Regions from separate parts of the Streptomyces sp. CNH189 genome, predicted to be linked through region 2. Evidence: riboswitches for the same ligand, from Rfam matches in the RefSeq annotation. Region 2 holds a riboswitch; the other holds the start of a gene.
What was found. Region 2 has a riboswitch for cobalamin ahead of B100_RS0112550 (energy-coupling factor ABC transporter permease). Riboswitches for the same ligand answer to the same signal wherever they lie in the genome.
Positions count from the first base shown of each region.

Region 1: another riboswitch for cobalamin. It lies ahead of B100_RS0110630 (ribonucleoside-diphosphate reductase subunit alpha); the one in region 2 lies ahead of B100_RS0112550 (energy-coupling factor ABC transporter permease).

Region 1 is NZ_AZUS01000006.1:107,678-111,068, reverse strand. Features, by position in the region: gene mctP (monocarboxylate uptake permease MctP) at 1-471, shown strand, start outside; gene B100_RS0110635 (GNAT family N-acetyltransferase) at 551-1,057, shown strand; cobalamin riboswitch at 1,073-1,240, shown strand; gene B100_RS0110630 (ribonucleoside-diphosphate reductase subunit alpha) at 1,366-3,391, shown strand, end outside.
Region 2 is NZ_AZUS01000007.1:250,390-253,780, reverse strand. Features, by position in the region: gene cbiQ (cobalt ECF transporter T component CbiQ) at 1-539, opposite strand, end outside; gene B100_RS0112555 (energy-coupling factor ABC transporter substrate-binding protein) at 547-1,032, opposite strand; gene B100_RS0112550 (energy-coupling factor ABC transporter permease) at 1,029-1,769, opposite strand; cobalamin riboswitch at 1,800-1,982, opposite strand; gene B100_RS0112545 (ABC transporter substrate-binding protein) at 2,236-3,391, shown strand, end outside.

The DNA.
Region 1 (3,391 bases), on a different contig from region 2:
TCCAAGGCCGTGTCGCTGCTGGTGAAGGTGGGCGCGCTGGCCTTCGTCCTGACCATGGACAAGACGGTCGCCATCAACTTCCAGCTGCTGGGCGGCATCTGGATCCTGCAGACCTTCCCGGCGCTGGTGGGCGGCCTGTTCACCCGCTGGTTCCACCGCTGGGCGCTGATCGGCGGCTGGGCGGTCGGCATGATCTACGGCACGGTCGCCGCGTACGGGGTGGCGTCGCCGACGCAGAAGCACTTCGGCGGCTCGGCCAAGGAGATCCCGGGGATCGGCGAGATCGGCTACATCGGTCTCACCGCCTTCGTGATCAACGTGGTGGTCACGGTGGTGCTCACATTCGTCATGCGGGCCCTCAAGGCGCCCGAGGGCGTCGACGAGACGAAGCCGGAGGACTACACGGCGGACGCGGGCGACCCCGGCGTCCGGACCGAGCTCCCGCCGGCCACGGCGGGCAGCGCGCACTGACGTCGCGGGACACAGGGCAGCGGGCCGCCGGTGGAAAACCGGCGGCCCGCTGTCGTGCCCGTGCGGCAGACTCCCCCGCATGGACATCGTCATCCGGCCGGTGACGCCCGGCGAGCACGCGGAACTCGGTGAGATCACCGCGCAGGCCTATCTCCAGGACGGCCTGCTGGACTTCGGGGAGAGCGACGCCTACCTCGGTGAGCTCAGGGACGTGGCGAAGCGGGCGGCCGCCGCCGAGGTGCTGGTCGCGGTGGAGCACGGCACGCTGCTGGGCGGGGTGACCTTCGTGCCGGGGCCCGGACCGATGGCCGACATGGCGCGGCCGGACGAGGCGGAGATCCGGATGCTGGCGGTGGCCGCGTCCGGCCGGGGACGGGGCGCCGGGGAGGCACTGGTGCGCGCCTGCGTCGACCGGGCACGGGCGACCGAGGGCCGCGCGCGGGTCGTGCTGTCGACCCAGCGCACCATGCGCGCCGCCCACCGCGTCTATGAGCGGCTGGGCTTCACCCGCGCCCCGGAGCGGGACTGGAACCCGCTGCCGGAGCTGGACGACATCATGCTCCTCACCTATGAGCTGACACTCTGACACCGACTCGACACAACATATGGGCTTGCTGGCGGCACCCGGCACAAGATGTATGCTCATGCTCGCTGTCGCCGCAGGGGAATCCGGTGCGAATCCGGAACTGTCCCGCAACGGTGTACCCCTGCCTGCCCACGGGCGCGCACGGGAGTCAGTCCGAGGACCTGCCGACAGTGCGCCCGGCCCGTCCGGTCCGGGTGCCCTGACGTCCGGGCCTCGCGGAATGGGCCGGTGGACGCGGCGCCGCGTGCGCTCGTGTGCTGCCCCCTGCGCTCTTCGAGGCCCCCGTGCCGAGCGAGGGAGAGCCCCACGTGACCATCGCGCCAGCCGATCCGGCTTCAGCGACCCGCGTGACCGAGGAGGGCGACGGCCCCGGAGCCGCGCTGCTGCGGACCCTGACCGAGCTGACCACCGACCTGCCCGACGCCGACCCCGGCCGGGTCGCCGCGGCCGCGCTGCGCGGCCGGTCCGCCGCCGCCGACGAGGCGGAGCTGCGGGAACTGGCCACCGAGGCGGCGGCCGGCCTGATCTCCGAGGACCCCGCCTACTCCCGGCTCGCCGCCCGGCTGCTGACCCTCGGCATCCGCGCCGAGGCCGCCTCGCAGGGCGTCACCTCCTTCACCGGGTCGGTCGCCACCGGCCACCGGGAGGGACTGATCGGCGACCGGACCGCGGCCCTCGTCCGGCTGCACGCCGCCCGCCTGGACGCCCTGGTCGACACCACGGCCGACGACCGCTTCGGCTACTTCGGGCTGCGCACCCTGCACAGCCGCTACCTGCTGCGCCACCCGGTCACCCGCAAGGTCGTCGAGACGCCCCAGCACTTCCTGCTGCGGGTGGCCTGCGGACTCGCGGAGGACGACAGCGAGCGGGCGCTGGACGAGGTCGCCGCCCTGTACGGGCTGATGAGCCGGCTGGACTACCTGCCCTCCTCCCCCACGCTGTTCAACTCCGGCACCCGCCACCCGCAGATGTCGTCCTGCTACCTCCTGGACTCCCCCAAGGACGAGCTGGACTCCCTCTACGACCGCTACCACCAGGTCGCCCGCCTCTCGAAGCACGCCGGCGGCATCGGCCTGTCCTTCTCCCGCGTCCGCGCCCGGGGCTCGCTGATCCGCGGCACCAACGGGCACTCCAACGGCATCGTCCCGTTCCTGAAGACGCTGGACGCCTCGGTCGCCGCCGTGAACCAGGGCGGCCGGCGCAAGGGCGCCGCCGCCGTCTACCTGGAGACGTGGCACGCGGACGTCGAGGAGTTCCTGGAGCTGCGGGACAACACCGGTGAGGACGCCCGCCGTACGCACAACCTGAACCTGGCGCACTGGGTGCCGGACGAGTTCATGCGCCGGGTCGACGCCGACGCCGAGTGGTCGCTGTTCTCCCCCGTCGACGTGCCCGAGCTGGTCGACCTGTGGGGCGAGGAGTTCGACGCGGCCTACCGCGCCGCCGAGGCGAGGGGCCTGGCCCGCAGGACGCTCCCGGCCCGCGAGCTGTACGGCCGGATGATGCGCACCCTCGCGCAGACCGGCAACGGCTGGATGACCTTCAAGGACACCGCCAACCGCACCGCCAACCAGACCGCCGAGCCCGGCCAGGTGGTCCACTCCTCGAACCTGTGCACGGAGATCCTGGAGGTCACCGACGACGGGGAGACCGCGGTCTGCAACCTGGGGTCGGTCAACCTCGCGGCCTTCGCCGGCCCGGACGGCATGGACTGGGAGCGCCTGGACGCGGCGGTCCGTACCGCCGTGACGTTCCTGGACCGGGTGGTCGACATCAACTTCTACCCGACCGAGCAGGCGTCCCGGTCCAACAGCCGCTGGCGCCCGGTCGGTCTGGGCGTGATGGGGCTGCAGGACGTCTTCTTCCGGCTGCGCATGCCGTTCGACTCCCCCGAGGCGAAGGCGCTCTCCACCCGGATCGCCGAGCGGATCATGCTCGCCGCGTACGAGACGTCCGCCGGGCTGGCCGAGCGGCACGGCCCGCTGCCGGCCTGGGAGAAGACCCGTACGGCCCGGGGCGTGCTGCACCCCGACCACTACGGTGTCGAGCTCACCTGGCCGGAGCGCTGGGAGGCGCTGCGCGTCCGGATCGCGGCCACGGGCATGCGCAACGCGCTGCTGCTGGCCGTCGCGCCGACCGCCACCATCGCGTCCATCGCGGGCGTGTACGAGTGCATCGAGCCGCAGGTGTCCAACCTGTTCAAGCGCGAGACGCTGTCCGGGGAGTTCCTCCAGGTCAACTCGTACCTGGTGGAGGACCTCAAGCGGCTCGGCGTGTGGGACGCGCGCACCCGGGAGGCGCTGCGCGAGGCGGGCGGCTCGGTGCAGCACTTCG
Region 2 (3,391 bases):
CGCCAGGCCGCCGCCCGGGTGGTGTGCCCGAGCCGGGCCGCCTGCGCCGCGTGCACCCGGCGCACCGAGTCCAGCAGCAGGAAACTCATCCGGTACGTCACCAGCGCCACGTCCACGAGCGGCGCCGGCACCCCGGCGCGCACCAGCCGGGGCAGCAGGTCCGACATCGGCGTGGTGAACGCGAACAGCAGGACGCCCAGCGAGGCGGCCGAGGTGCGCAACAGCAACTCCCCGGCGCGCACGGGCCCGTTGCCGGCCGGTGAGACGATGCCTTCCGGGCCGCCCACCTGCACCAGCAGGGTGAGCGCCCCGGTGACGCAGAAGCCCAGTGGCACCCGGTACGCACGCCACAGCCGCCGCGCCGGCACGCCCGCCGGGCCGAGCAGCAGCACGAGTGCGGTGACCAGCACCAGGGCCGCGCCCGGCCAGGGCGGCAGCGAGATCGCGAGCACGGTGAGACCGAGGCCGAGGACGGCCTTGTCCACCGGATGACGGCGGCGCCAGCGGCTGCTGTGCGCCGCCGCGTCGATCGGCAGCACGGAACCGTCAGTCCCGTCCGTCACCGGCGCCGGTACGCACACCCGCGCCGGTACCCGCGGCACCCGTACCTGTACCTGCGCCGGCACTCGTATTGACGGCACCCGCACCCGTACCCGTACTCGCGGCACCGGCACCCGCGTCCGCCGTGGTCAGCTCCCGTGCCCGTGCCCGTGCCCGTGCCTGTGCCCGTGCCCCTGCCTCGCCCTGCCGGCGCCCCCGCCGCAGCCCGAAGTAGTAGGCCAGGACGCCCGCGCCGAGCGCCGCCTGGAGGGCGAACAGCGCCGACTCGATCTCACCGGACGGCGGCTCGTACAGCGGTGAGAACCACGGCTCGTAATCCGGGTCGAGCTCGGTGATCGCGGTCTCCGCCTCCCCGTCCGCCCCGGCGAACGGCTCCTCCTTGTGGTCGCCGAGCCCGAACACCAGCGGGATCACGGCGAGGGCGGCGACGAGCAGCAGGAGCAGGGTGTTGATCCTCGCGTTGCGGCTCATCGGACCACCACCTCCGCCGAGTCCGCCGAGTCCGCCGACCCGGCGGACCCCGTCCGCTCGCGACGTCCGGCGACCGAGGTGACCAGCACCCCGAGCCGGGTCAGCTCGCCCTTGCTCGACTGCACCAGCAGGCGCATCACCAGCACGGTCAGCAGCCCCTCGCTCACCGCGAGCGGGATCTGCGTGACCGCGAAGATGGACCCGAACTTGCCCAGCGCGCCCAGGAATCCGCTGCCGGGGTCCGGAAAGGCGAGCGCCAGCTGCACGCTGGTCACGCAGTACGTCGACAGGTCGGCGACGAACGCGCCGCAGAACACCGCGCCCATCAGCGGCACGTCGTACCGGCGTAGCAGCCGGTAGACGGCGTACCCCGCCCACGGTCCGACGATCGCCATCGAGAAGACGTTGGCGCCCAGGGTGGTCAGCCCGCCGTGCGCGAGCAGCAGCGCCTGGAACAGCAGGGTGATGGTTCCGAGCACGGCCATGACGGGTGGCCGGAACAGGATCGCGCCCAGCCCCGTACCGGTGGGATGGGAGCAACTCCCGGTCACCGACGGCAGTTTCAGCGCGGACAGGACGAACGTGAAGGCGCCCGACGCGCCCAGCAGCAGTGTGCTCTCGGGATGAGCTCTCACTTCACGGATGAGCGACCGGGCTCCGTGGACGACGAACGGCGCCGACGCGACGCCCCAGGCGACCGCGTGCGCCGGAGGCAGAAAACCCTCGGCAATGTGCATGGCTCAGCAGACCCTCTCCAGCACCTCGTGGATGGTTGACGCGCCTTGGCCGGTCTCCTGGCTGACGGGTACCACCGCCCGTGCTCCGCCTTCCCGGGTCCCGAAGGACCCAGTGGCTGCCCGCGAGGGCCGGAGCCGGACTTCCCGATCACAGTGGCGAGGGCCGCACCGGTATCGCACCGATTTCCCGTCACCAAGGCGTGGCGACAGTAGTCCCCGGCGTGGCCCGGTGACAAGCGGCGACGGGGGCGCGCGGACGGCGCCCGGCAGCTCGCGACCCGGCGCACACCTGCGCGTTCGGGCCGCGCGGGGCCCGCCTCCGGATCCGGGGGATAGGGGGCCGCCGTCCTGGGCAGGATCTTGCTGCAACTAATATGCAACAACGACTTGCGGGCAACAGGTCCGGGCCATGGGCACGGGCAAGAGGTCCGGGCGAGAGGCCCGGCCAACTGGGATGTGAGGTTCGATGACGACCCGACGCATACGGGGAGCCGCCGCGGTACTGGCGACGGCGGCGGTGGCCACGGCCTGCTCGGCGCCCGGCAGTGGCGGCGCGGACAGCGGGGCGGCCGCCGAGTCCGTCGTAATCGGGGTGTCCACCGAGCCCGACACCCTGAGCCCGCTGCTCGGTTACGGCAAGGACGGCAACTCGAAGATCTTCGACGGACTCCTCGCCCGTGACGCCGACATGGGCCTCGAGCCCGCGCTGGCCAAGGCGCTCCCGACGATCACGGACGGGGGCCGCACCTACACCTACACCCTGCGCCAGGGTGTGAAGTTCAGTGACGGCAAGCCGCTGACCGCGCGGGACGTCGTCTTCACGTACCGCACGGTGCTCGACGACGCCACCAACAACACCGCCAAGAGCGAACTGGCCGCCGTCAAGGACGTCCGGGCGGTGGGCGACGACACGGTCGTCTTCACCCTGCACCACCCGTACGCGCCCTTCGCCGCCCGCACGGTGCTGCCGGTCGTCCCCGAGCACGTCGCCGGGAAGCAGGACCCCAACACCGGCGCCTTCAACACCGAGCCGGTCGGCACCGGTCCGTACGTCCTCGTCGACTGGCGCAAGGGCGAGAAGCTCACCTTCAAGGCCAACCCGCACTACTGGGGCGGCGCACCCGAGGTGAAGAAGCTCACCATGGCGATCGTCGCCGACGACGACGTCCGCGCCACCCGCCTGCGCTCCGGCGACCTCGACGGCGCCGTCCTCCCGCCCAACCTCGCCGCCACCTTCAAGAGCGACGACGGCAGGAAGACGTACCGCGCCACCTCGTACGACTTCCGCGCGGTCAGCCTCCCCACCGGCCACCCCGTCACCGGCGACACCGCGATCCGCCGTGCCCTCGACCTGGCCGTGGACCGGCAGGCCATGGTCGACAAGATCCTCGACGGCGCCGGACGCCCCGCCTACGGCCCGCTGCCCGTCGGCGACCCCTGGTTCGCCAAGGACGTCGAGCGGTCCCGGGACCTCGCCGAGGCCGGACGCCTCCTCGACGCGGCAGGCTGGAAGGAGGGCAAGGACGGCATCCGCGCCAAGGACGGCCGCCCCGCCCGCTTCACCCTGTACTACCCCTCGGGCGACAAGGTCCGCCAGGACCACGCCCTTGCCTACGCCTCCG